3 regions of the Alteromonas sp. KC3 genome follow, and region 3 is predicted to be linked to each of the others. Evidence: predicted binding sites of a transcription regulator. Region 3 holds the regulator's gene; each other region holds the start of a gene.
What was found. The regulator FNR, encoded in region 3, switches genes on or off when oxygen is low (the NO sensors DNR and NnrR bind a similar motif). The targets are predictions, from matches to a motif close to TTGATCTAGATCAA.
Positions count from the first base shown of each region.

Region 1: a site for FNR is predicted at 2,752-2,765, ahead of JN178_RS00145 (OmpW family outer membrane protein). Genes of this name have one in related genera too.
Region 2: a site for FNR is predicted at 2,760-2,773, ahead of JN178_RS17530 (GbsR/MarR family transcriptional regulator). Genes of this name have one in related genera too.

Region 1 is NZ_AP024235.1:28,188-39,235, forward strand. It holds gene dprA (DNA-processing protein DprA) at 1-42, shown strand, start outside; gene JN178_RS00125 (DUF494 family protein) at 44-520, shown strand; gene JN178_RS00130 (DNA topoisomerase family protein) at 592-1,134, shown strand; gene JN178_RS00135 (Sua5/YciO/YrdC/YwlC family protein) at 1,158-1,757, shown strand; gene hemF (oxygen-dependent coproporphyrinogen oxidase) at 1,754-2,686, shown strand; gene JN178_RS00145 (OmpW family outer membrane protein) at 2,879-3,553, shown strand; gene JN178_RS00150 (group II truncated hemoglobin) at 3,644-4,072, opposite strand; gene aroE (shikimate dehydrogenase) at 4,071-4,895, shown strand; gene JN178_RS00160 (gamma carbonic anhydrase family protein) at 4,982-5,515, opposite strand; rRNA gene JN178_RS00165 (16S ribosomal RNA) at 6,124-7,656, shown strand; rRNA gene JN178_RS00170 (23S ribosomal RNA) at 7,930-10,803, shown strand; rRNA gene rrf (5S ribosomal RNA) at 10,940-11,048, shown strand, end outside.
Region 2 is NZ_AP024235.1:3,966,131-3,977,178, reverse strand. It holds gene JN178_RS17540 (cytochrome d ubiquinol oxidase subunit II) at 1-757, opposite strand, end outside; gene JN178_RS17535 (cytochrome ubiquinol oxidase subunit I) at 767-2,140, opposite strand; gene JN178_RS17530 (GbsR/MarR family transcriptional regulator) at 2,152-2,709, opposite strand; gene JN178_RS17525 (hypothetical protein) at 3,343-3,879, opposite strand; gene JN178_RS17520 (class I SAM-dependent methyltransferase) at 4,044-4,673, shown strand; gene JN178_RS17515 (LysR family transcriptional regulator) at 4,810-5,706, shown strand; gene JN178_RS17510 (DUF6326 family protein) at 5,844-6,239, shown strand; gene JN178_RS17505 (GrpB family protein) at 6,918-7,493, shown strand; gene JN178_RS17500 (alpha/beta hydrolase-fold protein) at 7,637-8,899, shown strand; gene JN178_RS17495 (hypothetical protein) at 9,099-9,821, shown strand; gene JN178_RS17490 (diguanylate cyclase) at 9,899-11,048, opposite strand, start outside.
Region 3 is NZ_AP024235.1:2,182,143-2,193,190, reverse strand. It holds gene ccoP (cytochrome-c oxidase, cbb3-type subunit III) at 1-26, shown strand, start outside; gene JN178_RS09910 (FixH family protein) at 195-674, shown strand; gene JN178_RS09905 (heavy metal translocating P-type ATPase) at 674-3,076, shown strand; gene ccoS (cbb3-type cytochrome oxidase assembly protein CcoS) at 3,078-3,356, shown strand; gene JN178_RS09895 (sulfite exporter TauE/SafE family protein) at 3,343-4,002, shown strand; gene fnr (fumarate/nitrate reduction transcriptional regulator Fnr) at 4,054-4,794, shown strand; gene uspE (universal stress protein UspE) at 4,965-5,888, shown strand; gene ttcA (tRNA 2-thiocytidine(32) synthetase TtcA) at 6,052-7,005, shown strand; gene JN178_RS09875 (patatin-like phospholipase family protein) at 7,006-7,995, shown strand; gene JN178_RS09870 (DUF2987 domain-containing protein) at 7,987-8,622, opposite strand; gene JN178_RS09865 (glucosaminidase domain-containing protein) at 8,619-9,410, opposite strand; gene JN178_RS09860 (stress protein) at 9,403-10,134, opposite strand; gene JN178_RS09855 (LysE family translocator) at 10,211-10,837, opposite strand; gene cobB (Sir2 family NAD+-dependent deacetylase) at 10,862-11,048, opposite strand, start outside.

The DNA of each region.
Region 1 (11,048 bases), 2.2 Mb from region 3:
GCCGCTGTCCCTGGGGGCTACGTTAAATTGAGGGGAAAATAACATGTTCGATATCCTCATGTATCTGTTCGAAAACTTCATACATAGTGAAACTGAAATTCGCGTCGACCAAGACGAGTTGACCGAAGAGCTTGTGCGCGCAGGGTTTCATCATGATGAAATTTACAAAGCCCTCGCATGGCTAGAGAAACTGGCTGCATTACAAGAAACGGATATAAAGCCTTATTTTTGTAAAGGCATTAGTACCAGTTTGAGCCGTATCTACACCCATGAAGAACAAATGCGTTTAGACGTAGAATGTCGCGGTTTTCTGATGTTTTTAGAGCAAGTAAATGTGCTTGATGCATCAACTCGTGAGATGGTGATCGACCGTGTAATGGAAATCGACTCTAACGAATTCTGTCTGGAAGATTTGAAATGGGTTGTGCTAATGGTGCTATTTAACGTGCCGGGTAAAGAGAAAGCCTACGCGCAAATGGAAGATTTACTGTTCGAAGAGCCTGATGGCGTATTGCATTAAATTAAAATCTGCCATCGCGCTTTTTGTGTTTAACTAAGTGCGCTGCCAATGGTAGTGCGCTTAAGGTTCTTATGTCGAAAATAGACCATTCTTTGTTCTCCGCTCACGAGCATGCACTAGAGGATAACTTTGGTGATTGTCCTGATTGTGGTAAACCGCTGCATATTAAAAATAGTAAATCGGGTCCGTTTATTGGCTGCACGGGGTATCCAGATTGTCACTTTAGCAAACCGCTTCACGATAAACAAACCACGCTTTTAAAAACACTGGATGGTGTGCCTTGCCCGGAATGTAAAGGGGCATTGGCTATAAAGAAAGGGCGGTTTGGTATGTTTATTGGCTGTACCAACTTTCCTGATTGCCACTACATTGCTCCAATTAAACAACAAGAAGACACGCTTGTTGACTGCCCCAAATGTAAGAAAGGGCATTTAATATCGCGTACCAACAAGTATGGAAAACAGTTTTTTGCATGTAACCATTATCCCCAATGTCGTTATGTGCTAAATTTCACGCCTGTGAACGAAGCCTGTCCGGAATGTGGATGGGGAGTGTTGATTGATAAAAAAGGGCAAGTTCAATGCCCACAACCTTCCTGTGGCTTTAAGAAATAACCTGCGCGAAAGCTGAGAAGAACATGTCTGAATTCCACAATGGGAATGCAATTGGCTCTGCATCGGATGATGTGAAAGAAAGCGACCCGATTGTCGCTGCCTTCAACGAAGGAAAATTACTGGTTTATCCCACAGAAGCGGTCATGGGTATAGGGTGCGACCCTGATAATGAAACTGCTGTAAACGCATTATTGGAACTTAAGCAACGTCCAGTAGAAAAGGGCGTTATCTTAATTGCAGCCAATTATAGTCAGCTTTTACCTTACGTTAATGATAATGCGATTAGGCCAGACAGACGTACTGATATTTTTTCTAGTTGGCCTGGCCCTAATACGTGGTTACTACCAAAATCGGCAACTGCACCGCAGTGGATTACTGGGCAGCATGACAAAATAGCCGTTAGGGTAACCAATCATCCAGTGGTTGTGGCACTTTGCACAAAATTAGGTAAACCTTTGGTGTCAACCAGTGCCAATCTCACAGGACAATCTCCCGCTATAACACTAGAGCAAGCTAAAGCTGTGTTTGCAGAATCCGTGACGTATGTTGAGGGCGAAGTTGGCGGTGCTACTAAACCCAGTGTAATACGAGATGGCGATACAGCAGAGGTAATACGCCCATGATATCAACAGAGCTACTAGACGGAAAAAACGCAGAAGATGTTATTGCACAGGTAAAAGCTTATCTACTCAACTTGCAAGATACTATTTGCCAAACATTAGAGCTTGCCGACGGAAAAGGCCAGTTTGTCGAAGATAGCTGGCAGCGTGAAGAGGGAGGCGGCGGTCGCTCGCGTGTACTTAAAAACGGTGCGGTTATCGAGCAAGGCGGCGTCAATTTCTCACATGTCTTTGGTAGTCAAATGCCTGCATCCGCAACGGCAAACCGACCAGAGCTAGCAGGCCGTAATTTCCAGGCGATGGGGGTGTCTCTCGTTATTCATCCACATAACCCTTACATTCCTACTTCACATGCAAACGTACGCTTTTTTATTGCGGAGAAAGAGGGAGAGGCGCCTATTTGGTGGTTCGGTGGTGGTTTTGACCTAACGCCCTTTTATCCATTTAAAGAAGATGTTGTGCATTGGCATGATACAGCTAAGAAACTCTGCAAGCCGTTTGGTGAAGAGGTCTATCCAAAATACAAAAAGTGGTGTGACGATTACTTTTATCTGAAGCATCGAAATGAAACGCGTGGTGTTGGCGGTCTTTTCTTTGACGATCTCAATGAGTGGGGGTTCGATCAATCGTTTGCGTTTATGCAAGCCGTGGGTAATGGCTATATTGATGCCTATGTCCCTATCGTGGAGCGCAGAAAACAAACCCCCTACGGCGAACGGGAGCGTGACTTTCAGCTGTATCGTCGTGGCCGCTACGTAGAGTTTAACTTGGTGTTTGATAGAGGCACTTTGTTTGGTTTGCAAACTGGTGGTAGGACAGAGTCAATTCTTATGTCGATGCCGCCGCTGGCGCGATGGGAGTATTGTTATACACCTGCACCAGGTAGTGCAGAAGCCAAACTGGTTGATTGGCTTAAACCAACACAGTGGTAACTCGCGCAATAATAGTTAATCAATATGCCAGAAACGCCGCAACATAATCATTGCGGCGTTTCTTTTTGATCTATATCAACTTGTATTAGTGTCAGTGTTTCAGTTACTTATGAACTTTGCGCTGGATCAACATTTCACTTCATCAAAAGCGTACAGTGGCGTCATCTTATTTAAACACACGAGAGACACACCATGCGTAAACACACTCTTTCAGCAATTTGCCTTACACTCGCAGCACTTTCTCCACTAGCTAGCGCTCACCAGCAAGGTGACTGGGTTGTGCGCGGCGGCCTAACTACCGTTGCCCCAGATGAGTCATCATCAAATATTATTGCTGGTGGTACTGACCTAGGTGTTGCATTAACGGTTGATAACAATACGCAATTTGGTATTAATGTGGCGTACTTCCTAACAGACAACATCAACCTTGAGTTGTTAGCTGCTACACCTTTCAAACACGATGTGAACTTCTCTGTTTCCGATCCGTTGGGTACGGGTACTCAATTGGGTGAAGTAACTCACTTGCCACCTTCTCTTACTGCAAACTATTACTTCAACGACGCGAGCTCTGCTTTTCAGCCTTATATCGGTGCTGGTATCAACTACACAATCTTCTTTGATGAAGAGTTCACTAATGCGAATGCTGGTGCGGGCCTAAGCGATTTGTCGCTAGACAACTCTTTTGGACTTACAGCACAAGTTGGAATGGACTACATTGTAGATAAAAAATGGCACGTGAATGCCTCAGTACGTTTTATTGATATCGATACCGACGCTACTTTCAAAGTGGGTGAAGCAGATGGTGTAGTGAGTGATATTGAAATCGACCCTTGGGTTTACACTATTTCAGTGGGCTATACGTTCTAGTATCTAATCGCACTACTTATGCGCCATTAAGAGCGTGAACAGTAACAGGGGACTTGCGCGCCAAGAGAGTAATCTCGACAGCGCGCTTTTTTATTTGCTATTAATCATATGCTCTGCAAGTTGATCTAGCGCTTGCAGCAATTGTTGAGCAAGTGCCATATCGTCGGCGGTCTGAAACATCGCCTTGCGCATACAATACATCCACTGGTCTTTAAGCACAGGTGTCACAGTAAAGGGTAAGTGTCTGGCACGAAGGCGCGGATGGCCAAACTGTTGCTGAAAGTCATCGGGACCGCCTAACCACAGGCTTAAATACAAAAAGAATACATGTCGAATTCTGTCGAGTGGTTGTGGATGAATAGCCAATAGTTCTTTAGCCATAGGATCGGTTTCCATAATGTCATAGAACGTATTGGAAAGTGCTCTTACTTTCTCTTCTCCACCTATTCGATAATATGGTGTACTCTTTTTAACATCTTCGCTTTTCTGTTTTGTTTTAAATAAGTCTCGTATTCCCATGAAAAAATTCGCTGTATTCGGAAATCCTATAGCTCAGAGTTTATCACCAACTATTCATCAAATGTTTGCACAACAGGTAGGCGAAGAGATTTCTTATGAAAAAATTCTGGCGCCTGAAGATGGTTTTGTCGACGCAGCGTCAGCATTTCTAGCCCAAGATGCTGCAATTGGATGCAATGTTACTATGCCGTTCAAATTAGACGCCTATAACTTTGCTCAGGTTGAAGACGCTGCCGCGAATGATGCGAAGGCCGTAAATACGCTGATGAAGACAGCAGATGGAAAGGTTAATGGTTTTAATACCGACGGTATTGGTTTAGTGAATGATTTACTTAATAACGGTGTAGTACTAAAAGGTAAACACGTTTTACTGCTAGGTGCGGGTGGTGCGGCACGAGGTGTTATCTCTCCGTTGTTTGAGGCCGGTATCGCGAAACTGACTATTGCTAATAGAACGCTAAGCCGTGCAGAGCAGGTGGCCAGTGAAAGTAGTTACAATGAAATAGCGGTAATGACGCTTGAGGACGTAGCGTCGATAACACCACACGTAATCATTAATTCTACTGCAGCAAGTTTAAACGGCGAACTTCCATGCAATATAAATGCGGCGTCCTTAAGTGAGTGTGAAGCGGTGTATGACATGGTTTATAAAAATTCACCAACACCTTTTATGCAAGAAGCAACAAAATTGGGAGTAGCGCAAAGTCTAGATGGGTTAGGTATGTTAGTTGAACAGGCCGCAGCAGCATTTACTATTTGGACAGGCAAAAAACCAAATACTGCCCAGGTAGTAGATAAAGTACGAGAACTGATAAAGATCTAGTGGCACGGTTCTTTGGTCGGGATATAGACCAGCTGCGCCACTGATTAAACACTCTTATAGACAAATAGCGTAATGAATGTAGAGGATTAGGCGTCTTCTAAATATTCGTCTTTTAAGTTAACGTAGTTAATTGCAGACTGTTTTAGAAAGGCCATTTCGCTTTCTTTTAGAGGACGTTTCTTTTGCATTGGGTTGCCTACATAAAGGTATCCACTTTCAAGACGCTTATTGGGAGGGACTAATGTACCTGCACCGATGAACACATCATCTTCTACAATAACGCCGTCCATAATAATAGCGCCCATACCAACCAGTATCCGACTGCCAAGCTCACAACCGTGTAGCATGCATTTATGACCTACCGTCACATCTTCACCAATAATTAATGGAAAGCCTTCGGGGTTTTGTGCTGATTTACGAGTAACGTGCAGCACGCTACCGTCTTGTACATTACTACGGGCACCTATTCTGATTTTGTTTACATCGCCTCTTGCCGCAACAAGGGGCCAAATGCTTGCGTCATCGCCTAATACTACATCACCTGCAATCACAGCTGACGGATCGACATAGCAGTTAGCACCAAGAGATGGGGTTATAGATTTATAGGTACGTAGGGTCAAAGTATGATTCCTTTTCTATTGATACTTTATTAGTTCTACTATTTTAGGTATCGAAAAATGAATGAGTAATAGTAATGACAATTACTTTACCACGCCAATTGCGTTATTTAAGAATACAGGTGTACTTAATCTCTATATGTTTATTACAAACAAAGGAGAGCATGATTAGGTGATAATAAATAGCGTAGATCGCTAGATGGTCCATAGTGAAACGATAAAATAGTCTGTTTGCTGAGCGAAGTGGGGCTTTATTGAGCAAACAAACGCAATATGACACTTTTTTTAAAATAAGTGTTGACGTGGGCGCTCAATTCCCTAAAATGCGCATCCGCTTCGGGGGGAAAGCAAAACAGCAAGCCTCTTGAAGTAAGTCTCTACTACCTACATAGGCCAGTAAAGACGGGAGTTTAGAAGTAACGCTTCAGAAAATAAATTTTCAAAAAGTGTTGACAACGAAAACTTCCAGCGTATAATGCGCACCTCACTCGAACAGGGTGAGTCACTAAGAAGCAACGCTTCTAGTGAATGTTCTTTAAAAATTTAGACAAGACAATCTGTGTGGGCACTCGTTAAGAGTGTCACAACGACGATTCATATTTCGATATATTTAATTGAAGAGTTTGATCATGGCTCAGATTGAACGCTGGCGGCAGGCCTAACACATGCAAGTCGAACGGTAACAGGATGTGCTTGCACATCGCTGACGAGTGGCGGACGGGTGAGTAATGCTTGGGAACTTGCCTTTGCGAGGGGGATAACAGTTGGAAACGACTGCTAATACCGCATAATGTCTTCGGACCAAACGGGGCTTCGGCTCCGGCGCAAAGAGAGGCCCAAGTGAGATTAGCTAGTTGGTGAGGTAAAGGCTCACCAAGGCGACGATCTCTAGCTGTTCTGAGAGGAAGATCAGCCACACTGGGACTGAGACACGGCCCAGACTCCTACGGGAGGCAGCAGTGGGGAATATTGCACAATGGGGGAAACCCTGATGCAGCCATGCCGCGTGTGTGAAGAAGGCCTTCGGGTTGTAAAGCACTTTCAGTTGTGAGGAAAAGTTAGTAGTTAATACCTGCTAGCCGTGACGTTAACAACAGAAGAAGCACCGGCTAACTCCGTGCCAGCAGCCGCGGTAATACGGAGGGTGCGAGCGTTAATCGGAATTACTGGGCGTAAAGCGCACGCAGGCGGTTTGTTAAGCTAGATGTGAAAGCCCCGGGCTCAACCTGGGATGGTCATTTAGAACTGGCAGACTAGAGTCTTGGAGAGGGGAGTGGAATTCCAGGTGTAGCGGTGAAATGCGTAGATATCTGGAGGAACATCAGTGGCGAAGGCGACTCCCTGGCCAAAGACTGACGCTCATGTGCGAAAGTGTGGGTAGCGAACAGGATTAGATACCCTGGTAGTCCACACCGTAAACGCTGTCTACTAGCTGTGTGTGATTTTAAATCGTGCGTAGCGAAGCTAACGCGCTAAGTAGACCGCCTGGGGAGTACGGCCGCAAGGTTAAAACTCAAATGAATTGACGGGGGCCCGCACAAGCGGTGGAGCATGTGGTTTAATTCGATGCAACGCGAAGAACCTTACCTACACTTGACATGCAGAGAACTTTCTAGAGATAGATTGGTGCCTTCGGGAACTCTGACACAGGTGCTGCATGGCTGTCGTCAGCTCGTGTCGTGAGATGTTGGGTTAAGTCCCGCAACGAGCGCAACCCTTGTCCTTAGTTGCCAGCATTAAGTTGGGCACTCTAAGGAGACTGCCGGTGACAAACCGGAGGAAGGTGGGGACGACGTCAAGTCATCATGGCCCTTACGTGTAGGGCTACACACGTGCTACAATGGCATTTACAGAGGGAAGCGAGACAGTGATGTGGAGCGGACCCCTTAAAGAATGTCGTAGTCCGGATTGGAGTCTGCAACTCGACTCCATGAAGTCGGAATCGCTAGTAATCGCAGGTCAGAATACTGCGGTGAATACGTTCCCGGGCCTTGTACACACCGCCCGTCACACCATGGGAGTGGGATGCAAAAGAAGTAGTTAGTCTAACCTTCGGGAGGACGATTACCACTTTGTGTTTCATGACTGGGGTGAAGTCGTAACAAGGTAACCCTAGGGGAACCTGGGGTTGGATCACCTCCTTACCATTACGTCGAAAGACGCCTTGATGCAGTGCCTACACAGATAGTCTTGTTTTTATTGAACAAAACTTATGTTCTTTAACAATTTGGAAAGCTGATATTAATAGTAATCAATCAAAATTGAGTAACTGAGAAATCGAAAGATGACTTTTTACTCTACTTGACTGAATTGCTTGTTATCAATCGATGATTTGATAGCAAGGCAATTCTTCCGATTAGCTTGTCATTCATGCGACATAACTCAGGCAGAAGTCAAAAGGCTGTTTGGGGTTGTATGGTTAAGTGACGAAGCGTATACGGTGGATGCCTTGGCAGTTAGAGGCGATGAAGGACGTGTAAGTCTGCGAAAAGCTGTGGTGAGCCGACAAAATGCATTTGAGCCACAGATGTCCGAATGGGGAAACCCACCTATTTATAGGTATCGTTACATGAATACATAGTGTAACGAGGCGAACGAGGGGAACTGAAACATCTAAGTACCCTTAGGAAAAGAAATCAACCGAGATTCCCCTAGTAGCGGCGAGCGAACGGGGAGCAGCCCTTAAGCTGTTTAGAATTTAGTGGAATCCTTTGGGAAGAGGAGCGATACAGGGTGATAGCCCCGTACACGACGGATTCTTTACAGTGAAATCGAGTAGGTCGGGACACGTGTTATCTTGACTGAATATGGGGGGACCATCCTCCAAGGCTAAATACTCCTAACTGACCGATAGTGAACCAGTACCGTGAGGGAAAGGCGAAAAGAACCCCTGTGAGGGGAGTGAAATAGAACCTGAAACCGTATACGTACAAGCAGTGGGAGCCCTTCGGGGTGACTGCGTACCTTTTGTATAATGGGTCAGCGACTTATATTTAGTAGCAAGGTTAAGTGAATAACGGAGCCGTAGCGAAAGCGAGTGTTAACTGCGCGTTTAGTTGCTAGGTATAGACCCGAAACCCGGTGATCTAGCCATGGGCAGGTTGAAGGTTGAGTAACATCAACTGGAGGACCGAACCCACTAACGTTGAAAAGTTAGGGGATGACCTGTGGCTGGGGGTGAAAGGCCAATCAAACCGGGAGATAGCTGGTTCTCCCCGAAATCTATTTAGGTAGAGCCTCGGACGAATTCCATTGGGGGTAGAGCACTGTTAAGGCTAGGGGGTCATCCCGACTTACCAACCCTTTGCAAACTCCGAATACCAATGAGAACTATCCGGGAGACACACGGCGGGTGCTAACGTCCGTCGTGGAGAGGGAAACAACCCAGACCGCCAGCTAAGGTCCCAAAATATTGCTAAGTGGGAAACGATGTGGGAAGGCATAGACAGCTAGGAGGTTGGCTTAGAAGCAGCCACCCTTTAAAGAAAGCGTAATAGCTCACTAGTCGAGTCGGCCTGCGCGGAAGATGTAACGGGGCTAAGCAATATACCGAAGCTGCGGCAGCATGTTTACATGCTGGGTAGGGGAGCGTTGTGTAAGTGGATGAAGGTGAGTTGTAAAGCTTGCTGGACATATCACAAGTGCGAATGCTGACATGAGTAACGATAATGGGAGTGAAAAACTCCCACGCCGGAAGACCAAGGTTTCCTGTCCCATGCTAATCAGGGCAGGGTAAGTCGGCCCCTAAGGCGAGGCAGAAATGCGTAGTCGATGGGAAACGGGTTAATATTCCCGTACTTATATAATCAGTGATGGAGGGACGGAGAAGGCTAGGCAAGCTTGGCGTTGGTTGTCCAAGTGAAAGCGAGTAGGCCGAGAACTTAGGTAAATCCGGGTTCTTAAAGCTGAGACGCGAGACGAGCTACTACGGTAGTGAAGTTGTTGATGCCCTGCTTCCAGGAAAAGCTTCTAAACTTATGATTATGTGAACCGTACCCCAAACCGACACAGGTGGTCAGGTAGAGAATACTAAGGCGCTTGAGAGAACTCGGGTGAAGGAACTCGGCAAAATTGTACCGTAACTTCGGGAGAAGGTACGCCCCTGTTTGTGAACGCCTTGCGCGGTAAGCAGATGGGGGCCGCAGTGACCAGGTGGCTGGGACTGTTTATTAAAAACACAGCACTCTGCAAACTCGTAAGAGGACGTATAGGGTGTGACACCTGCCCGGTGCCGGAAGGTTAATTGATGGGGTTAGCGTATGCGAAGCTCTTGATCGAAGCCCCGGTAAACGGCGGCCGTAACTATAACGGTCCTAAGGTAGCGAAATTCCTTGTCGGGTAAGTTCCGACCTGCACGAATGGTGTAACCATGGCCACGCTGTCTCCACCCGAGACTCAGTGAAATTGAAATCGCAGTGAAGATGCTGTGTACCCGCACCTAGACGGAAAGACCCCGTGAACCTTTACTACAGCTTGGCACTGAACATTGAACCTACATGTGTAGGATAGGTGGGAGGCTTTGAAGCACAGTCGCTAGATTGTGTGGAGCCGTCCTTGAAATACCACCCTTGTATGTTTGATGTTCTAACATTGGCCCCTTATCGGGGTTGTGGACAGTGTCTGGTGGGTAGTTTGACTGGGGCGGTCTCCTCCCAAATAGTAACGGAGGAGCACGAAGGTTAGCTAATCACGGTCGGACATCGTGAGGTTAGTGCAATGGCATAAGCTAGCTTAACTGCGAGACAGACACGTCGAGCAGGTACGAAAGTAGGTCATAGTGATCCGGTGGTTCTGTATGGAAGGGCCATCGCTCAACGGATAAAAGGTACTCCGGGGATAACAGGCTGATACCGCCCAAGAGTTCATATCGACGGCGGTGTTTGGCACCTCGATGTCGGCTCATCACATCCTGGGGCTGAAGTCGGTCCCAAGGGTATGGCTGTTCGCCATTTAAAGTGGTACGCGAGCTGGGTTTAGAACGTCGTGAGACAGTTCGGTCCCTATCTGGTGTGGGCGTTGGATGATTGATGGGAGCTGCTCCTAGTACGAGAGGACCGGAGTGGACGAACCGCTGGTGTTCGGGTTGTCATGCCAATGGCATTGCCCGGTAGCTATGTTCGGAACGGATAACCGCTGAAAGCATCTAAGCGGGAAGCCGGCCCAAAGATGAGTCATCCCTGAACTTTAAGTTCTGGAAGGGTTGTTATAGACGATGACGTTGATAGGCAGGGTGTGGAAGCGTTGTAAGGCGTTAAGCTAACCTGTACTAATTGCCCGAGAGGCTTAACCATACAACGCCCAAGAAGCTTTAAGCTTTTGAGTGTTGTAGACAAGCTAAGCTCTGAAAAATGAGCAGAAAGTAGAGTGAAAAGACAGTTACTCACTGATTGAATTGATATCCAGTTTTCTAGATTGTTACCAGTTTTTCCTGGCAGCCATAGCGATGCGGTACCACCTGACTCCATTCCGAACTCAGAAGTGAAACGTATTAGCGCCGATGGTAGTGTGGGGCTTCCCCATGTGAGAGTAGGACACT
Region 2 (11,048 bases), 1.8 Mb from region 3:
TAGATTCAGGGAGCCTTTTAAGCAGTATGCCGCACAATATCAGCAGCGCAAAGCACGCCGTCGGTATGGCAAATAGTACATACCCCCAAGGAGCAGATAACCACAATTCTCTAACATCGTCGTGTAGAGTTAAATTTGCAATACTTACGGCCACTATACCGGCAGCAAGAACATATAACCCTTTGCGTGCCCAGTAATAGGCTTTCTGCTGCAACTCACCTTCTGATTTAAGAATTAACCAGCAGGCGCCAATGAAGGCGTAAGCCGCGGTAACACCAAAGGCCGCAAGCAGCGCAAAACCCTGTGCCCATATGTCTGTACGAAGCCCTGTCACATAGATACCAAGCATATAGCCTTGGGCTAGGGTGGTAAGTAATGAACCGTATTTAAACGCCATGTCCCACTTTCGTTTTTTCACTTGTACAACCTTAGCGCGAAAATCGAATGAGACACCTCGTAAAATAAGACCTAACAACATAAATGTTGCAGGTAAATACAGTGTTTGTAGCACCTCACTGTGGGCTTCAGGAAAAGCGATAAGTAAAAGACCAATAGCTAAAACCAACCAGGTTTCATTGGCGTCCCAATAAGGGCCAATTGACGCAATCATATCGTCGCGAAACGATTCCGTTCTCGGGGGAATTAATACGCCTACCCCTAAGTCGTAACCGTCTAAAATGGCATAAAGTAATACCGATAAACCCAGTAAGCCTATGTAAATATTGCCTAGCATTTCTGCCGATACATTCTCAAACATGTTAGTTCCTTATACCGTTGCTGGGTCTGGGTTCGTAGGTTGCATTTTCGCTTTTGCGATTTCACGCTCTTCAGTCGTGATCTCTTCAATCTCTACCGCACGTCGACACATCAGCATTAAGGTTCCCATGTACGCCACGAGCAATACCGAATAAATAACCACATATAGGGTAAATGACAGCGCAATGTTGCTGGGTGGCAACTGCGTAACGGCATCACTTGTTTTTAAGACGCCACTGACAAGGTAAGGCTGACGACCTATTTCAGTGACATACCAACCCGCAAGTGTGGCAACCCATCCGCTAAATGCCATACCCGCAAAAGTGCGCTTAAGCCAAGTGGGGAGCGGCTTATTGCGTAGTAAGTAAACACTACCAACCCATGAAACAAGTAACATCAGCATGCCCATACCGACCATAACGCGAAAGCCGAAGAATACAGGCGCAACGGGAGGATGCTCTCCTTCAAATTCGTTTAAGCCTTTTATCTTGCCTTTTAGTTCGTGAGTCAGTATTAAGCTTGCTCCATAAGGAATAGGCACTTCAAAGTGGTTCTCCTTCGCATTCTCATCGGGAATGGCAAACAAAAGCAAAGGCGCGCCTTCAGTTGTTTCCCATAAGCCTTCCATCGCTGCGACTTTCTGAGGCTGGTGTTCAAGGGTATTTAAACCATGCATATCACCTGCAAATATTTGCAAAGGAATAAGCACAGCAGCAGTATAAGTGGCCGTTTTGAGTGCTAGTTTTGGCGCTAGCTTATTATCGCCCTTAAGCATTCTGTAGGCTGAAAGCCCCGCAATTAAGAAGCTAGCGGTAAGGCCTGATGCCAGCATCATGTGTACAAAGCGGTAAGGAAATGAAGGGTTGAAAATAATCTCTTTCCAATTGGTGGCATACACCACGCCGTCGATGACCTCATAGCCCTGCGGCGTTTGCATCCAACTATTCAGTGCCAATATCCAAAACGCTGACGTTGTCGTACCAATAGCAACAATCAATGTTGAAGCGGTATGCAGCCAATTAGGCACGCGGCGAATACCAAAAAGCATAATACCGAGAAAGGTCGCTTCCAAGAAAAAGGCGGTAAGTACTTCGTAGCCAAGTAATGGACCTGCCACATTGCCCACTTTTTCCATAAATCCCGGCCAGTTAGTGCCAAATTGAAATGACATGGTTACGCCACTTACAACACCTAGGGCGAAACTTAATGCGAACACACGGACCCAAAATCGGTACATGCGCATCCAAACGGGATGACCAGACAGGTTAGAGCGCATTTTGAAATAAAACAAAAACCATCCCATCGCCATAGTGATGGTTGGGAAGAGAATATGAAAACTAATATTTAACGCAAATTGTAATCGAGACAGCAAGAATGCATCCACAGAAGGCCCCCTTAGTTAACGCTGTTTTTCCCCGGAAGAAGCTTATCCTTAAGCTCAAGCATGCGGCCTACACCAGCGCCAAGCTTCATCAACGTATTTAGCTTTTCAGGCCCAAGATTCTGAAGTTCTTCAGACCATGCCGTAATTGATTCGAGTAAATCGTGAATTTCGTTCAGTTTATCTTGCGCATTGGCTTCTTTTTCATTTGCTGGCGTGTCGAGAAGAAGGTCGCGCAGCAAACTCATAGTAGGGTCGATTTCTCGTTTTCTTCGCTCTTCAAAAACGCGATTAGCCAATGTCCATATATCACCGGCTGGAACAAAGAATTCTTTGCGTTCACCGGGGACCAGGTGCTGTTTTACTAAGCGCCACGACTGCAATTCTTTGAGGCCCATACTAGTATTCCCACGAGAAATATTCAGTGCGTCAGCAATTTCCTGTGCTGAAATGGGCTCCTCATTCAGCACAATAAGCGCCAATATTTGCCCAACAGTGCGATTAAAACCCCATCGGCTACCCATTTCCCCAAAGTGCATAACCGCAGACGTGATAAGCGGAGTCATCTTCATATTTTTTACCTGCTGAAGTTTCAGAAATTACTGAAAGTTTATAATGTGGTTTGATTTAGATCAACATTTATTGTCTTAGTTGTGGATTCTCATGAAGGTTGATAGATCTTCTCTCAATCTCACTCATGGTGATAAGACTCACATTAGGTGGGTTTGGATTACTGGGGTGAGTTGATCAAATTTGCTTGAAAGGCTGATATGTACGCAAATGGTATCTGCCGAAATCATTTTGAACGCTATAAAGGCTAAAAATAAATTGAATATGTGTGCCAATATTAAAAACGCGTTGGCACATCACTGAGACGTAGCATAGTTTCGGTTCCTCTCAATAGTGTAGAGAAGGGTTTTTGTCGAGGCAGTATTTCGCCAAAAAAACAATAACTTATTTGCGCAGTCAACAAAAGCTCATTGGTGTCGCAAGACAGCTAAATTAAAGGCGGAGAAAGACGCTAGGCTATGAATCACTAGCACAGCGATTTAATCAATTTTATGCGGTAAAAAATCAACAGAAAGCTTTCAACTAGAATACTGCAAAATTTAAACGTCAAGGCACAATGAGTTGCAATTAACGATCCGACTCTGAAGGGCTCTAAATAGCTTGATGTCAAAGCTCTCCGGTGATTTTGTACGCGATCACAAACGGTATTTGATACCAAATTTAAGTACGCTTCCAAGATCTCCTGTATCCGAAAAAGATGCATCAAAAAACACTTTATTTATAGGGTTCCATTCAAGCCCGAACAAAATATCTATGGCGCTTTCTTCGCGCTTACTGATCAAAGAACCGGCGCCAGAGAATAGTAGCGAAACATCAGCGTAAACAAGTCCACCGTAAACCGAAAATGATTGAGTTACATTAAACCCCATACGAATGTCTTGACTGAAGAACGAATCTAGTTTGATTTCATCGATATCGCTTTCAAAATCTGAAAAACTAAATATACCTTGTTCACTATCAGAATGCAGTAGAATAGAGCTCTGAGTTGAAACATAAAATTGCTCGTTGATCGGATAATGATACCCTCCCTGTAAAAGAAGAATATTGGATGAAAACTCATCGGACAAAATATAATCGTCTTTCAAAACCGCATAGTCTAAACCAATAGACCAATCCGCTAAGGAAAGCGGCGAGACGAACAGACAAATAAGTGGAATAAACTTTTTTTTCATGAGATTACCTTCAACTGTACAAAAAAACGCCGCCAGTCTAGAGGTAAATGGACCCTATGTGCATACACATTTTTGCATAGCATCTATGTTAATTTATGCGTTAACGGGCTGCAGTTTTACTTTTACAATCTTGTGAGAGTTAGCAATGTAAATTGAGTGCCACTATGAATACAGATGGACAGACGTTCTGGAATAAACACGCGAAAAGTTATGCTGTGAAACCTATAAAAGACATGCACGCCTATGAAAAAAAATTGGAACGAACACGTCATTATCTGACTTCCAAATCATGTGTACTAGAGCTCGGATGTGGTTCAGGAATGACAGCATTATCCCATTCGGAACATGCTGGCTATGTGATTGCGACTGACTACTCACAGCAAATGATTGAGATTGCACGACGAAGAGTAACTGAGAAGCAGCAGACCAACATTAGATTCATTCAACAGGATGCCGTTTCAGCATGTTCCATAGGATCTTTTGATATGGTGCTAGCACTTAATTTAATTCACCTCCTAGACAACCGTGGGAATTTGCTAGAGGAAATTTACAAAACAGTTAAACCTGGCGGTATTTTTGTTTCATCAACACATTGCTTTGCAGATAGAACTCCGTACCTAATATACTTTTTCAACGCAATTTCAAAAATATTCCGAAAAATACCTTACATTCATGTTTTTAGCGCTTCTCAATGGGTAGATGAGCTAACTACCGCTGGATTCAAAATACTTGAAAGTTGGCGCAGTCCGTCCGACAAAAGTATGTTCATCGTATGTCAAAAGGCGTCTATGTAGGAACAGTCAGCGAATAACAATGCCCGCTGTGGTTTCAATTTTATTAGACGCAATAGACAATTCAAGCAAAGCCAGCTAGCATGATTTTCATAGTCGCGGATTAAATGCATCACTCATTATTGTTCAAGGGTTAAAAATGGAATGGAGAGATGTTTCATTTGATTGGAATCAAATTAAAACTCTTCTGGCTGTTTATGAGTCAGGCTCCTTTTCTGCCGCCTCCGAACTACTAAAGCAATCCCAACCAACGCTTAGCAGACAAATATCTGCACTGGAGGAACAACTAGGAATTCTGATCTTTGAAAGAAGCTCGCGCAAACTGGTGATTACAGAAGGCGGGCGTGCTTTAATTGACATGGCTGTGGCCATGCGTGAAGCAGCATTTGGAATATCTATTAAAGTGTCCGAACAGAAAAAGAGTTCTTATGGCAGAGTGAGCATTTCGGCTAGTATCGCTTTGTGTACCTACCATCTGCCGGGATTTGTTGAACAAATAAGAGAGAAATTTCCTGAACTTTCTGTAGATGTGCATGCGTCTGATGGCACTGCGGATTTGATAGGAAACCAAGCTAACATTGCTATTCGTCATGTAGAACCAAAAGACCAAGACCTAGTAGTTCGTCGCGCAGCTGGTGTGAGCGCAGGATTATTTGCGCGCGCCGATATTGCAGAGAGTTACGAACTCTGCATAGCAGACAACAAATTCGCTGATCTTCCATTTGTGGGATATGGCAACGTAGATGCCTCTTTAATGTATTATGCGAACGTTGGACTGCAACTGAGTGAACAGAATATCGCGTGCACCTCTAATGTTGGTGTTTTTGGATTTGAAGCGATCAAACGCGGTATTGGAGCTGGGCTAATGGATAACATAACAGCAAGCTTTTGGCCGGAGTTGGTTGAGATACCGCTTCCGAACGGAAACTTTACCGTGCCCACATGGTTGGTAACAACGCGCGCGCTCTACAGTACTAAACGAATAAAGCTTGTTTTCGATTTCTTTGCCGAACTTCTGATTGAATCAAAACTTTGAGATTAAACCTGAGTCAGATTAATCCGCTTTTATGCGGGAGTTCCAACATAAAAAAACGCATGAGAATTATACGTTAATAGACATAATCTCTCCCCAATAAATTCATTAAAATGCCCTTTTGACTTAGGGAGTATTTAATGAACAATTCAATTAATCAAAAACTGCAATTTTCATCGCTTTGGGTATTCGTTCTATTCAACACGCTTTTTCGAGACATCCACGAGTTTCTTCGACCAGGTGTAATCGAAAACATGAATTTAGGACTTTCCAATGGGGTGCAAGTATCTGAGTACACACTTTTTATCGCCGCTTTCGTACTGCAAATGCCGCTGCTGATGTTTGTATTGCCGTTTTTTCTAAGACTTAGAAATTACTGCAAGCTAAGTATTTTTGTTGGCATTACAACTTTTGCTGGAATTTGGTTTGAGTCTCCCCACGATATGGATGATTGGGCATTTGCCGCGTTCAAAAGTCTGACTATTGCGTTTATTCTTTATGGGAATATCAAATTATTAATTAGACGAGAAGATTGAGTGTTTTGGGGGCTGAAATAAGATAAGCGTGTGATAACACCACACGCTAAAGACCAATGTTTGGTCTCACCTACCTGGAGGCGTCAAAATGAGTATCCACTTGCCTACAAAAGTCTGCAAACATGCGACCCAAATAATATAGGATAAAGTCATAATACTTATAAATGTATGCACAATCACATGAATTTTCATTTCGAGTGACAGAAATAGAAAACCCAAAGAAATTACTGAGACAAAAAAGCTACTGATTGCATTTGCATTGGTTGAACATAACCTGCTCGCTATACTCATCCCAAGCTGCAAATAAAGCAAGAGGTTAAAAGTATCATTCATTAGGCTAATTGCCATGCTCTCAATATTGAATGTTGAGTGGGGCGTCAAAAGCGTAAAACCTATTATATGGTTTACTGCCGCCACTATCCAAAGTGTAGATAACAAAGACTTCTCATCTACTTTATTAAAAAAAATCACACTTCTACGCCCCAATTTAGTTATCGAGGGACGATTTTATGATCAAATTCATTTTTGAATAATCGCTAAAGGTGTATATAAGTTATGCATAAATGCATGGAGGAACACAAGTAGAACGATATTGTGATCACCATAGTATTGACATGGCTACCATTCCCCCTAGACTTTTTGTCCAAACACTATTGGCTGAACCCCCTTAGAATGAAAATGAAACGCGACCCTATTGATATCATTCCCTATCAGGAAATTTGGCTTAAACAATTTGAACAGGCAAAAAAAGATCTAAGCTTCGCCTTGGGCACACTAGCTGTTTGCATCGAGCATATTGGTTCTACCGCCATTCAAAATATGCCGTCCAAAGATCGCATTGATATTCAAATCGGCGTAAAAGAAGTTTCAGATGAGGTTTGCGAAGTAATCAACGCTGCCTTACAAGACTTTGGTTTCTCAAGCGCTTATCTAAGTGAAGATCACCTGCCGCCAAGCGAATCTGATGAAAATGAATGGAAAAAAATTTACTTACAGGGGGTAACTCATCGATGGCGCTTTAAAGCGAACATTCATATTCGAAGAGTAGGTGCTAAAAATTATAAATATGCGCTGTTATTCAGAGATTTTCTGAGAAATCATCCTGAATCGGCGACAGCCTATGCCAGATTGAAGCAGTCGTTATCTAAGCACACTAGATTTGATAGAGACGCTTACTGTGAAATCAAAGATCCAGTGTGTGACTTGATTATGATAAATGCACGGATTTGGGAAAAGTCCCAAAGCCAGGCTTAAGTCTTTAAATGCGCGTTTTAATCCTTCAAAAACGCGTATTCATCTATTTTCTACTTAACCCAGACCAATTATCGATAAGGTAGTGAGACCTAAGAGATTGCTATTAAAAAGCAATTCTACTAATTGCCTACGTGGAGTAACGGATGCGCTATATTACGTTTGGGATTTTCCTTACCATCTTGGTTAGTGCCTCAAAAACTAACGCCAATGAGTCGCACGATATTTATAATTCACAAAGCCAAAGCGCATTTAGTAATGTATCTCGACATGTCATAGAGTCGCACAGTCTGAAGGGGAAGCGGACAATTGATGTTTCACTACCGGTCAATTATTTGGAAACTGGCTCTAAGGTTACATACCCGCTTATTGTTGTTCTAGATGGCGAATTGCTGTTTCACAGTGTTTCTGGATTTGCACAATTTCAAGCGATGAACAGTCAAATGCCAGAGGCGATTGTTGTGGGCATTCAAAATGCACCTGATACCAGAAGAGACATGACCCCTAAACCCATAAACGCTAACGGTGATCCTTTGTGGTTTGGTGGAAAAGAAGATCAATACCTATCGTTCATTCAACATGAGGTTCTCCCTTTTCTGGAAGAGAACTACCGAATAGCGAACTTCAAAGTGCTCATAGGACTGTCTCCTTCTGCAAGTTTTACCTTACATAGCTTCTGGAAACAGCCACATCTTTTTTCTGGTTACATAGTCATTAATCAAGCGGACTTTAAAGCGGTTGGTTACGGTAAAGAAACAATCTTTGACAAAGTAATAGAGTCGGTAAGGCAGCAGCCAGAAGACAAGCGATATCTATATATATCAATGCCGGAAGGTGGCGCGGCTCGTAACCCTAAGATTGTGGATGACTACGAAAAGCTAGAAAGAGCATTGTCGCCATATTTGCCCCAAAAGGTCTCGTTCAAATGGGAATTAATCGACAAGCAGTCCTATGCGGCGGTTTTGCCAGCAATAATGTCAGGGTTTGAACTTATCTTTCCTGCTCAGAGATGGGATGTTAACTATCGCAATTTTGTTGCTGGGGAAAATGGCGCCACGCTTCGTAATATTAAAGCTCACTTTTCTGAGTTGAGTGAGCAATATGGCTTTATGGCGCTTCCCAAGGGTGAAAGATTTTACAATCGAAATCGCTTAAAACGCATAGTGTACGTTTTAATAAATGAAGAACGCTACACTGAGGCTGAAGCCATTGTGCAGTATTGGCTGTCTTTGTATCCCCACTCTGGTAATGCTTATGACACACTTGCTGATTTGTATTTGGCCAAAGGCGAAAAGGATATGGCGCTAAAACATCGTAAGAAAGCGCTGGAATTAGCCCGAAGAAATAACGATCACAGAGTGATGATTTTTGAAGAGGCTTTGAACAACCTTAAATCTACAAAGAAATAAGTTAATTAAGCACGTGTTTTCATCGCTTTGTGTTTATGGTTTCGCTTACGCAGAAAGCGCCAGCCTCTTATGACAATCACTTTCTCTTCGTATGGTTTGTGATACCTTTGTTTCATTTGGCATACCTAATGGGGCAAAGTTAACTTTTTTTGTTCAACCTGACCGCTATAGTTGCGATTCTGCTACTGAGGTCGACCCAATGCATATTCATACACAACTCTCTTACCGAGAACATGCTCGGGCCTATAAGGATATGGCACAGTTTATCGTTGAAAACCCAGCTATCAGTGTTGGACTAGGGCTATTGTCCTACCTGATATGTAACATACCGTTTGAGCTATTTGCCCTTAAGATGACGGCTTATATCGCACTAATTTCGCTTGTAGTGTGTGTGGTTACCACTAAATTCAGAACGGGGTCATTAAGCGGCGTATTGTCTGAGCTTTCCTTACAACAGTCGCTGTTTCTTCCCGTTTTAATTGGCTGCTTTGCTTTAAGCATGGTGGGAATGGGGGTTGCGGGTTGGATAACACAAGCCTTGCAGCAGGTGGGGGCAGCAAGTATGCCCATTAACAATATGCAATTTGGCGCAATGGAGGCAATAAGCGTAGTGCTAGCAGGGGTGTTAGTTTTTGTTACTCAGATAATGCCGTACGTTTTAGCCCATTTTTGTAAAGGCTTGAGCCTTTCCCGCCATCAAGGGGAGCAGATTTGGTACGCGTTACTAAAACACTGGAAAAACGGTGTATCTTATACGCCTATTGCGCTTATTAGTGGCATGGTATTTACAAGCGGGGTCGATGCTTCTGGGTATATTGTTACATTAGCGTCACTGTATTCTACATTTTTGCTTTTTATTGTATTTAACGTGCACAAAGCCGAAAAACAACAGTCAATGAATATGGCCTTTACGCCAACCTAGTTCTAAAAAGTATTGCAGAGGCAGGTACATCGCCTCTGCATTGCACGATTTCGTATTAAAACACGCTATTTCTTTGCCTAAAGCACTTCACTTGCAACTTGAACACTATTTCTTCCCGATTGTTTAACATCGTAAAGTGCTTTATCGGCAAGGTTGATGATATGTTCTAATGCATCATCGTTTAACTTTGTTTCACTTAACAAGCCGTCTTTCGTGCCGCATACTCCAAAACTTGCGGTGAATTGTATGTTCGCTTCGCCACTATCAATAACGGCGTCTTCTATCAGAACCCGCAGCCTTTTAGCATGCGTATTAGCCTGTGCTTCGTTTGTATCGGGAAGAAATAGTAGAAACTCTTCGCCTCCCCATCTCGCGATAATGTCACCACGCCGGCTACCATGTTCAAGCAGTGCTGCCACGCAGCGTAGTACTTCATCGCCTATCGCATGCCCGTATAGATCATTGATATTTTTGAAGTGATCAATGTCTATCAGTACTAAGGATAAATCCCTTTTTCTGCGAACAAGTTGATGCCACACTGGGTAAACTAAATGCTCGAACCCCGTACGGTTATTCAGCCCCGTAAGCGCGTCTTGGCGTGCACTGCGCTCAGCAATTTGCTTGTCTATTTCTGCTAATCTAAAACGCTGGGCAAGCAAAAACGCCAAGAAAATTGCCTCAAAAGCCACACCGAGTTCTATGAGCTTGAAAGTGAAATCGTTATAAGGCACTAAACCCCATACTGCCGCTGTTGATATACAGATACACGTGGCTGCGGTTACTGAACACATAAGAAATAAGCGCGCTGCCGGTACATCGTTTTTCAACGCCTGATGACCTAGCACAATGAACAGAACGGCAAAACTACTGTTAAGAATAAAAGCAAGCAGCAACGCGATGGTCAATTGATTTAACGCTGCACTTATAAGCATGCCAATGGGAATAACGACAGTAACGCCTATGGTAAGTTTGTCTAGAAGCGGGGCGTAAAGACGCGTATTTAACAACACCCGCGCAAAATGTAACCCGGCAATTGAATACGTGATCATCAAGAAGATATCCATCCAATCTTGAAAATAAGGGCCCCAATCAGGGGTAATCCACGTATGAAGCTGCCCGGTATAAGAGAGACTGTTGGCCACAAAACCCAAAAGATATAACGCGTAAAGCCCGTACTCTCGATGTCGAATACTAAAATAAATAATTAAATTATAGATAGCGAGGGCA
Region 3 (11,048 bases):
ACGTTTACAGCCTATCGAACGATTAATGATTTAAATCATTAAATATCGCAAAAAGCCTCGTTACCACGAGGCTTTTTTTATGAGAAAATACAGAGATATAAAAAGCATATTTACAGGTGTTTCCCGTTGTTTTTTGTTCAATTGAAAATGCCAATGAATATGTTGTTTAGCAGTAAATACGAGAACCTTTATCAATGAACAGACCTTGGTATAAAGAATTCTGGCCGTGGTTTCTTATCGCCGTGCCTATCGTCACTCTTATTATGGGAGGTGTACTTCTAAAACTTGCTATCTCAACAGAAGATAGTTTGGTTGTTGACGATTACTACAAAGAAGGTAAAGCCATTAACGCAACGCTAGATAAAGAAGCGTTAGCTAGAAAGCGTAATATCACTACAGACTTAACTATTGATAACGGAAGTATCGCCCTTAAGTTTCATTCTGGTATACCGCAAGAAGGCAATGCGTTAAAGCTCAGTTTTTATCACGTAACGTTGGAAGAAAGAGACATAAGTGTATTACTAAGTCGAGATGCTAGTGGTATTTACCGCGGTTTTATTGAGCAAAACATGGATGGTAAGTGGCGCGTTTCACTTACACCTTTTGATGAGAGCTGGAAAATTCAAAATACGCTTAACCTACCCTATTCTGGCACTATAAAGTTTAATCCATAATGTCACAGCACGACTGTTATCACTGCGGCTTGCCTATAGCAAGTTCCGATCAAGGCCAGTTTAATACTGTTATATTGGGGCAAACACGCGATATGTGTTGTCCCGGATGTCTGGCGGTGTCAGAAGCTATTGTAAACAATGGCTTAGAAGACTATTACCAATTTAGAACCGAGCCGGCAAAGAAATCTGACAATAGCATCCTCGATACCCTTGATAAGTTAAACGTATATGACGATCCTTCACTTCAGGAGGAGTTTGTCTATGACGAAGGGCAACATAAACAAATTCAGTTAACACTAGAGGGGATTACCTGCGCAGCATGCGGCTGGCTAATTGAAAAGCAGCTTTCAAAAGTAGAAGGCATTAAACAGGTTGCGGTTAACGTGCAAGAGCGCCGAGCGTTGATCACCTGGTCACCACTGGAAATTAAGCTCAGTCAAATTTTAACTACATTGAAGCGCATTGGTTATGTCGGGTCTCCTTTTCACCCTGATGACCACGAGGCCAGTTACAAGCGAGAGCAAAAGACCTTTCTAAAAAAACTTGGTCTTGCAGGTATTATGACCATGCAGGTTATGATGCTTATGACTGGCCTTTATTTCGACTGGTTTGGCGCAATAGAGTTGGAAACCAGGCAGTATTTTTATTGGGTAGCACTGACACTAACCACCCCCGTTGTGCTTTATTCGGGCAGCACATTTTACATAGGTGCAGTTAAAGCGCTTAGTGCAAAAACGGTAAACATGGATGTGCCTGTCACCCTAGCTGTTTTTGGTACTTATTTCGCAGGTATTCGTTCTACTTTGCAAGAACAAGGTGAAGTGTATTTTGAATCTATCTGTATGTTTATTTTTCTGCTATTACTTAGCCGATTTTTAGAACATAGAAGCCGTCACCGTGCTGCGCAAATATCCGCGAATATGATGCAGTATGTACCTGTGTCGGCTACCAAAGTAAATTCAGACGGTTCAATAAGTGAATGTCTCGCCAAGCAACTTGCTGTAGGCGATGTTGTACTAGTAAAACCCGGTGAAACAGTGCCTATTGACGGTACCGTAGTCGACGGTATGGCATCGGTAGATGAATCTATGCTTACCGGCGAGTTTAATCCTGTCTCAAAAAGTGAAAAAAGCACCGTGTATGGAGGTACCGTTTGCCAAGATGGCACTCTCACGGTTACCGTTTCTCAAACACTCAAAAATGCATTGGTGAATCAAATTGTTCGCCTTCAAGCGAGTGCGATGGCAAGCAAACCCAAAGCTGCGCAATTAGCCGATAATTTCTCGCGCTATTTTGTTAGCGCTGTACTGGTTATTGCAGGTTTAACTTACGGCTACTGGAGTTTGCAAGGTAGCGAAGATGCATTTTGGATAACAATATCTGTACTAGTAGCAACCTGCCCTTGCGCATTAGGGCTTGCGACACCGTCAGCGCTTACCTGCGCAATGGCGAAACTAAACCGCCAAGGTATATTGTTAAAACGCGCCGATGCACTTGAGCAAATCACCACAATCGACACCATAGCCCTTGATAAAACAGGTACGCTTACAGAAGGTAAATTTACGCTCACCCAACGCTGGTTTGCTGATGGTGTTGATGAAAACAGCGTTATGAACATTGCAATGGCACTAGAAATGCGTTCGGAGCACCCGATAGCCAAAGCATTTATTACCACGAGCGAACCAGGTGGCCAACCGCCTCATCAAGTTGAACAATTTACTGTTACACCAGGGGGTGGTATCACCGGTGTGATAAATAACGCACAATTTATGATGGGAAGTGCATCATTTGTAGCAGTCGACACTGCGCTTGTTCCAATAAACGCAAACGTGTATCTCACTGTTAACGGGAAGCTTTTAGGGGCATTTGAGGTCAGTGATACGTTACGAAAAGACACCAAAACCACCCTTAATGCCCTTGGGAAGCATAACTCACTTATTGTGCTTAGCGGTGATACCCAACACAATGTAGATACCCTATCACAGCACCTCCCCATACAGCTTGCGAAAGGTGGTCTTACTCCTGAAGATAAGTTTCACGAAGTACAGGCAATGCAAGCCAGCGGAAAAAAAGTGATGATGATGGGGGATGGTATAAATGATGCACCAGTATTAGCTAGCGCCGATGTTGCTATAGCGGTGGGTAATGCAACGGATGTAGCAAAAACCGCCGCCGATGTTATCTTACTTGGCGATCAATTACTTTCTGTTCCAGAGTTAATTACCACCGCCAAGCAAGTAAAACAAAAAATTAGGCAAAATATTGGCTGGTCTGTAGGTTACAACATTCTGATTCTACCATTTGCTGTATCTGGTTTGCTTTCACCTTGGATGGCTGTGGTAGGCATGTCACTAAGTTCTATTATTGTGGTGACAAACTCAACCCGACTATTGAGTAAGTAGCATGAGCATTATTTACGTCCTTATACCCATCGCCATCATTATCGTGGCCGTCGCTATCGTTATTTTCTTTTGGGCTGTAAAGTCCAATCAGTTTGAAGACCTCGACCGTCAAGGCTACAGTATTTTGTTTGATGATGATCTGTCGCCAGAGGAAAAACAACTTGCAGAACAACGTAAGAAACTGCAAGAAAAAGAAGAAATAACTCACTTATCTAGACACACGAACACAGCGAAAACATCAGTCAATCAACCTGAAAACGAGACTCATGGAAGGCATTAATTACTTCTCTGCCTTTCTCATTGGGCTCGCAGGCGGCGTTCACTGTGTAGGAATGTGTGGGGGTATTGTCACCGCACTACGAATGGTTACCCCAAAAGGCGTTTCACCCTTCCCCTATACCCTGACTTATAATATTGGGCGCATTGTCAGTTATACCATCGCAGGCGGTATAACTGGTTTTTTTGGAAAAATTGCCGCAGATTATATTCCCCTCGCGAATTATGCACTTTCACTGATTAGCGGCATCATGCTGCTGCTGTTGGCATGCTATCTCGGGCAGTGGTATACAGGCTTAACCAAACTAGAACGGTTGGGCAACGGGATATTTAAAAAAATACAGCCTTACTCTAAACGTTTTTTACCATTTAGAACGCCGCTGAGCGCCTTTCCCTACGGCTTCATTTGGGGATGGTTACCGTGCGGGTTAGTCTATTCAACTTTAACATGGTCATTGGCTTCTGGCAGTGCCTTGCAAGGTAGCGCAATTATGTTCTTCTTTGGATTAGGCACCTTGCCCACGCTGATTGCGACAAGTTTGGGTAGCCAATGGTTGATCTCAGGATTTAAAAACACATTGGTTAGACAAGGGATCGCGAGCATAATGGCTATATATGCTGTTTATCTGATTTATCGCGCAATCGCCTAAATCTTGCGGTATCATAATAAAGTAAACCCTGTAATTTGTGAGTTAGCATTTATGAGCAAAGGAAGCCAATTCTCTATACATTGTCAAAACTGCAGTTTCAGTCATTTATGTCTACCAGTGGCATTGAATAAGACAGAAATTGAGTCTCTTGATGACATCATTGAGCGTAAAAAACCACTCCATAAGGGCGATACGCTTATCCAAACTGGCGATACCTTTCGTTCACTCTTTGCTGTTCGCACAGGCTCTTTCAAATCTTTTGTTACAAACAAAGAAGGTGAAGAGCAGATTACAGGTTTTCACTTTCCCGGCGATATCATAGGCTTTGATGCACTACGTGAAAATCAGCATCAAAGCTACACGCAGGCTCTTGAAACCGCAATGGTGTGCGAACTCCCCTACGAAACGTTAGATGAAATGTCAGTACAATTTCCAAAACTTCGTCACCAGATTATGAGCTTCATGAGTGCGGAAATTAAGCAAGATCACGATATGATTATGCTGTTAAATAAACGCACAGCCGAAGAGCGTCTCTTATATTTCATCTCGCATTTGTCTCAACGTTTTGAAGAACGTGGTTTTTCACACAGAGAGTTTCACTTAACAATGACACGTAATGAAATAGGTAACTATTTAGGTTTGACCATCGAAACGATAAGTCGACTGTTAAGTCGCTTCCAAAAAGACGGTATTATCAAGGTAGATGGCAAGCTTATTACTATTTTAGATTTTGATCGACTTAGTACAAAACTAGAAGCGCTTAACGGTCCCAGCGTTGTGTGTAACGGTTAGGAACCCTAATCAGCAACTGATAACAAGATTAAGATTGGCGCTTTGTAAGCGCCTTTTTTATTTATTGATCTAAAACAACTAACGTTTTTAGTATTGTCGTTTACACTTACCTTAAGCGTCCAACTTATTTATAAAACTAAATACTAAGCTTTTGTTTATAAGGGGTAGTTATGATTGAGTACAAACGCATCCTTGCTGTTGTTGATGCCGAGCGAGACACCCAACCTGCCTTAAGCAGGGCCTACGAATTAGCGTCAAAATTGGGCGCTTCAGTAACAGCCATGATGGTGGTATACGATCTCTCTTATGACATGACCACTATGCTTAGCCCTGATGAAAGAGAGTCAATGCGCGACGCGGTCACTAACGAACACGCCAAATGGCTATCAGGAGAGCTTCACAAGCAAGGCTATGGAGAAACTGATATTGTTGTTGAGTGGAATAATCGCGCCTATGAATCAATTATTCATTATGCCTTGGACAATCAAATCGATTTAGTGGTTAAAGCAACTAAGAAACATGATGACTTGGCATCCGTTATATTTACGCCCACAGACTGGCACCTGATGCGTAAATGCCCTCGTCCAGTATTATTGGTAAAAGAGCACGATTGGCCAGAAGGTGGCGAAATTATTGCTGCTGTAAACGTAGGTACTGAAGACGACGAACATGCCGCGCTCAATGATAAAATTACCGTTATTGCCAACGACTATGCGTCGCTTTTAAAAGGGAATGTCAATCTTGTTAACAGCTACCCTTCAACTCCGCTAAATATTGCTATTGAAGTCCCTGAGTTCGACCCTGACACTTATCATGATGCGGTTAAGCAGCACCATCAGAAAGAAATGCGCGCCCACGCGCTTAAATATGGTGTACCTGATAATAAATGCGTGGTTAAAGAAGGATTACCAGAAAAGGTTATTCCCATGGTTGCAAAAGACATTGATGCAGAACTCGTTATCATCGGCACAGTTGGCAGAGTTGGCATTTCAGCCGCTTTGATTGGTAATACTGCAGAACATGTTATCGATGAACTGAACTGCGATGTGTTGGCACTCAAGCCCGACGGTTTTATATCACCGTTGGCAAACTAACTGCTGTGCAAAGTAGGACGTCAATATGCTAACCGAACAAGAGCTCTGAACGAACAAGAGCTCTGAGTAAACAATAGCGAATAAATTACCGCACGCAGGCATGGTTTCGAAAAGGTGCTTTATTGTATAATGTGCCTTTTATTACAAACCAAGCTAGTTAATTATGAGTCTAGGCACAAATGGTGCTGATGCGGCGCCTTTAAATGCGACGCAAAGTAAGCAAAAGTACAACTTCAACAAACTTCAAAAACGCCTTCGCCGGAATGTGGGTAAAGCCATTGGCGATTTTGGAATGATTGAAAATAATGACAAGGTAATGGTGTGCTTATCAGGCGGTAAAGACAGTTACACCATGCTCGACATTCTTTTATTTTTAAAGAAGATTGCGCCTATTCACTTTGATATTGTTGCCGTAAACCTAGACCAGAAACAGCCCGGTTTCCCGGAGCATATTTTACCTGAGTATCTAGATAGCATTGGTGTCGATTACAAAATCGTCGAAGAGGACACCTATTCAATTGTTAAAGATAAAATTCCTGAAGGTAAAACAACCTGCTCTCTTTGCTCCCGTTTGCGTCGCGGTATTTTGTATCGCACTGCGAAAGAATTAGGAGCAACTAAAATTGCACTAGGCCATCACCGTGATGACATGCTAGAAACCTTCTTTTTAAATATGTTTCATGGCGGTAAACTAAAATCGATGCCACCAAAGCTTGTTAGCGACAACGGTGAACACATTGTTATTCGCCCACTAGCCTATTGCACTGAAAAAGATATCGAAAAATATTCTCAGGCAGCAGAGTTTCCTATCATTCCGTGTAACCTATGCGGTTCACAAGAGAACCTACAGCGCCAGAATATTAAAGCCATGTTGCAAGATTGGAATCGTCGCTTTCCAGGTCGTATCGAATCTATGTTCCGGGCGCTGCAAAACGTGGCACCTTCACACTTGGTAGACAGCAATTTATACGATTTTAAATCAATTACCACGCAAGATGGCCCGGTAGAAGATGGCGATATCGGTTTTGATCAACCCTCTTTTAATACAAGTGCAGATGAGAGCGCACTAGATAATGACAACACTATCGAAGTAGTCAATATAATGGAACCGCGATAAATGAAAATAGGACTTGCGTTAGGTGCTGGTGCAGCAAGAGGCTGGACCCATATCGGTATTATAAAAGCACTGGAAAAACTCGGTGTTAAGATAGATGTCGTTGCAGGTTGCTCTATTGGCGCATACGTCGGTGCTGCCTACGCAAGTGGAAAATTGGATGAGTTACAAGAATGGGCGTGCTCGTTAAGTGACTGGCAAGTGTTGGCGCTAATGGGTGTAGGCCTTCGACGTGGTGGAATTGCCAGCGGTCAAAAGGTGTTTGATAAGCTGTCTAACGAGTTTTGTGTTGAGAACTACGAAGATATGCTAAAACCTTTCGCCGCGGTCGCAACCGATTTATATTCGGGCCGCGAAGTCGTGTTTAACTCTGGTCCCATTGGCGACACAATTCAGGCTTCATGTGCAATTCCCGCCCTGTTTGCGCCCGTTGCGCATGGCGATCGCTGGCTTGTTGACGGCGCTGTTGTGAATCCAGTTCCTGTCAATCTGTGCCGACAGTTAGGTGCGGATTTTGTTATTGCGGTAAACCTCAATGCAGATTTTCGTCCGTTAATGATTGAAAAGTTACGTCATGATCATGAAGAAAATCAACGTAAAACAGAAGACTTTTTTACCAAAAGTCAAAATGTGTTGAAGCAATGGTTTTCACCCGATAGTAAGCAAGAAGAAAAAGAGCCAACTGTTGTCACTGATGAATCAATAGCTTCAGAAGTTATTGAAAAAATTGAAGAAGAAGTGACTGAAGTGCCCGCAAAAGCAAAGAAAAGTAACCCACCAGGTATCATGAGTGTGATGAGTAGCTCGCTTGATATCCTTCAAGCACGCGTTACACGTTCGCGTTTAGCAGGCGATCCACCCGATATACTTATTGAGCCTCAACTTACCGATGTGGGGATCATGGAATTTCATCGTGCACAAGAGTTATGCACAAAGGGCGAAGAAACTATCGCCCGAATAGCAGAACAAATTAGGTATCAGCTTCTAACTTGAAGCCATAGCGGTAATTCTTAACGGCGCTTCAGGCAGCGTAAGGTCTTTAGCGTCTTTTAGCCATTCCTCATCTAACTGCATAATACCATTATTAACCTTAACACCTTGTGGAGTAACGAAATCTAGGTGTTTATCGTTAAATTGCACCATTAACCCTTTAACTGAGGGCATCATAAACGACAGGAAACTTCCCATTTCGTTAAAAAAAGCAGCATACTGTTCGTAGAGGAAGTCGAGCTCATCTTTGGTGTAATACTGTTTCAAATATTCAGGCTTAGTTTCCAACTGCACTGACATATCGCACACATTAGCCCGTTCTTCTAGTGAAATTCTAACCAGCGCATTAGCCAACTTTAGTGCTTTTTCAGCTGGCACAGTAAAGCGGCCTTCTTCGCTCACATCCAGCGGCATTTTTTTCTTGTCGGTGACAATCTCAGCTTGCTCAATTCCGCATAAGCGACCTTCACCAACTCGGATAAAACCAAAAGCGAACTGTAACGCTTGGGTATCCTCGTTATCTAATTTCTTAATATGGCTGTAAAAACGGCTATATTCAACATCAATGGTTTCGCTGAAAGTAAAGCCTGATACAAGTGATGAAGCCAGTAATAGTGCGGCGCGTATCATTCGGTTAAAAACTCCTCGTTAAATCGGATCATAGTTTGAAGCTCTTCGACGTAAGCGGCTCCACGCTCTGAGTAATTCATCAACCCTTCGGCTAACGCAACACCAGTAATAGGAATTTGGTTAGCTCGTAATCGGCTTCTAATTTCGCGTAAATCTTCATAGGCATCATGACGGTTCAAATTACGCATGTAGGTATACGTAGCGCGAGAAAGACTGTCGAATTTGGCAACTTCATGAGATGCACCATCGTTTCGTTGACTAGGCACAAAGCCACAGCCTTTCGAAAAACACCACAGTCCGTAAAAATTATACCCCTTGCGAGCAAAGCGACTCGTTCCCCAAGCTGACTCATTAGCAGCTTGTACGAGAACAAGTTCAACGGGTAACACGTCTATTTTTTGTAAAAGGGCTAACAGTTTCGTCTTTAGCGGTTGGTTAGATTTAACGCGGTATTCTTCTTCTAACCATACTATACGCGCTTCATCATCATCGCTTAAAGGCTCATTGGCGAGCGCTTTGCGATAAAGTGTTTGAACGTAGTGCCTTAACGTTAACAAGTAGGCATTTTGCTTTTCGACTTCTGGTCGTAAATAAGAAAAAAAAGCCGCCTTTTTTTCCTTAACATCGGTGTATTGAGAAAAATCTGGTACCGGCTTTTTTGCCTCTACAGATTGGGGCACGTCGAGAATATCAGGCTCATCTTCAGTAAAAATTATGGCGTTTATCACAATAACGGCAAGAACACCGAGAGTGATAAGTACAATTTTTAATGTTTCACGTTTATGCATCGAAGCTAGACTCATTCACATCATTTTCTGATGCGTCCGTGCGTTGGCCCTGCTCCCCAATCAGTTCCTGATAGAGCAAGCCCATCATACTAAAATAAAAAGGCAAAACCCATATAAGCGAGAATCCCAACGTAAGTGGTGCCGTTATGAATAGTAGTGTAAACACAACAAAAACAGCAGCAATCTGAGACCAATAGGCATTAAATACGCGACACGACAAAATAATTGCGCTTATGGGCGTCATTTTTCTATCGGCAACCAACATAAGCGCAAACGATGATGCTATATAGAAATAGATCCCTGGTAGCAGGAGTAACACCAAACCAAGTTGTACCAGAATACTGTTTACAAGTTGCGTCAACGCTAACAAAAACAATAAAGGGAAATACTGAAAAATAGTAAAAACCGAGGTTTTAAGACCACGCGCTTGGGTAACACCTATCATGTATAGACCCGTCAGTAGTGGCGCGACGATACATATAGCGGCAATTTCAATAATAGATTGGTGCTCGAAGATGTACGTTCCATCATCATGGACAGTAATGTATTGCTGTGCAAAAACACCAAGTACAACAAAGGTTAGAAACAGCACTACACTGCCCTGCAGTAAGGTTCCAAAATTGCTTTTCGTCAAGCGCGCAGCTTTTGACAAAAGTGCTTTAATGTCGAACTCATAGGCTTTTGCTAACGTTTGACTAAGACGGTCTGGATGTACTTCTTTCACACAACTCTCTTTAGCGAACTTGTTAAAACCGTTGGATTATATCAACTTACGGTGATAATTGCCCGTCTGCCTTTTATCAACCAATGATTAACTTAGCGGCCAATCCAACAAGGAGTACGCCCATGGCACGGTCTAGCCAATACCCCTTTTTACCGATTAGCTCTGCCACTTTGCTTGTACTGAACAAGTAGGAAAGGAAGCAAAACCATAAACCTGTCGCAATAGACAAATAGATGCCATAACCAAGTTTTACGCCAAATGGTGTATCGATACTAATTATTGCAGTGAACAATGATAAGAAAAACAGTGTCGCTTTTGGGTTCAGTCCATTTGTTAAAAAGCCCATCCATAAGGCCTTTTTGGCAGAAATTTGCGTTTTCCCCTTCACTTCAACGGTAATCTCATCATCTTTGGGAGGGCCACTTCTAAGCGCGCCAATGGCGAGATACAACAAATAGGCCGCGGCAAGATAACTAAACGTTGTAAACAACCACGGTGTGGTGGCTATCACTACACTAAGGCCAACGAGTGAATACGCCACGTGCAATAAAATGGCAGCACCAATACCTATACTGGTATACATGGCAATTCGACGTCCATACGCCACGCTGTTTCTAACAACAATCGCAAAATCAGGCCCTGGGCTTGCCACCGCAACAAGGTGAACTAAGGCGATAGTTAAAAACTCGTTCATGTACTGCATGTAATGCGCCTCCTACAGCGCGAATTAATTAAATTGTGCAATGAGATCGTCAACGAGCTTTGGTACTACTTCTGTAGCCAGCCCCTGTCGCGACTCATCAAAAAGTGCATTGGTAGCGCCAAAAGCTAAATTAGCTTCTATGGTAAAAGCCCCCGCCTCTTTTGCGACTTGTACGAAGCCCGCCGCGGGATAGACATTTCCTGACGTCCCT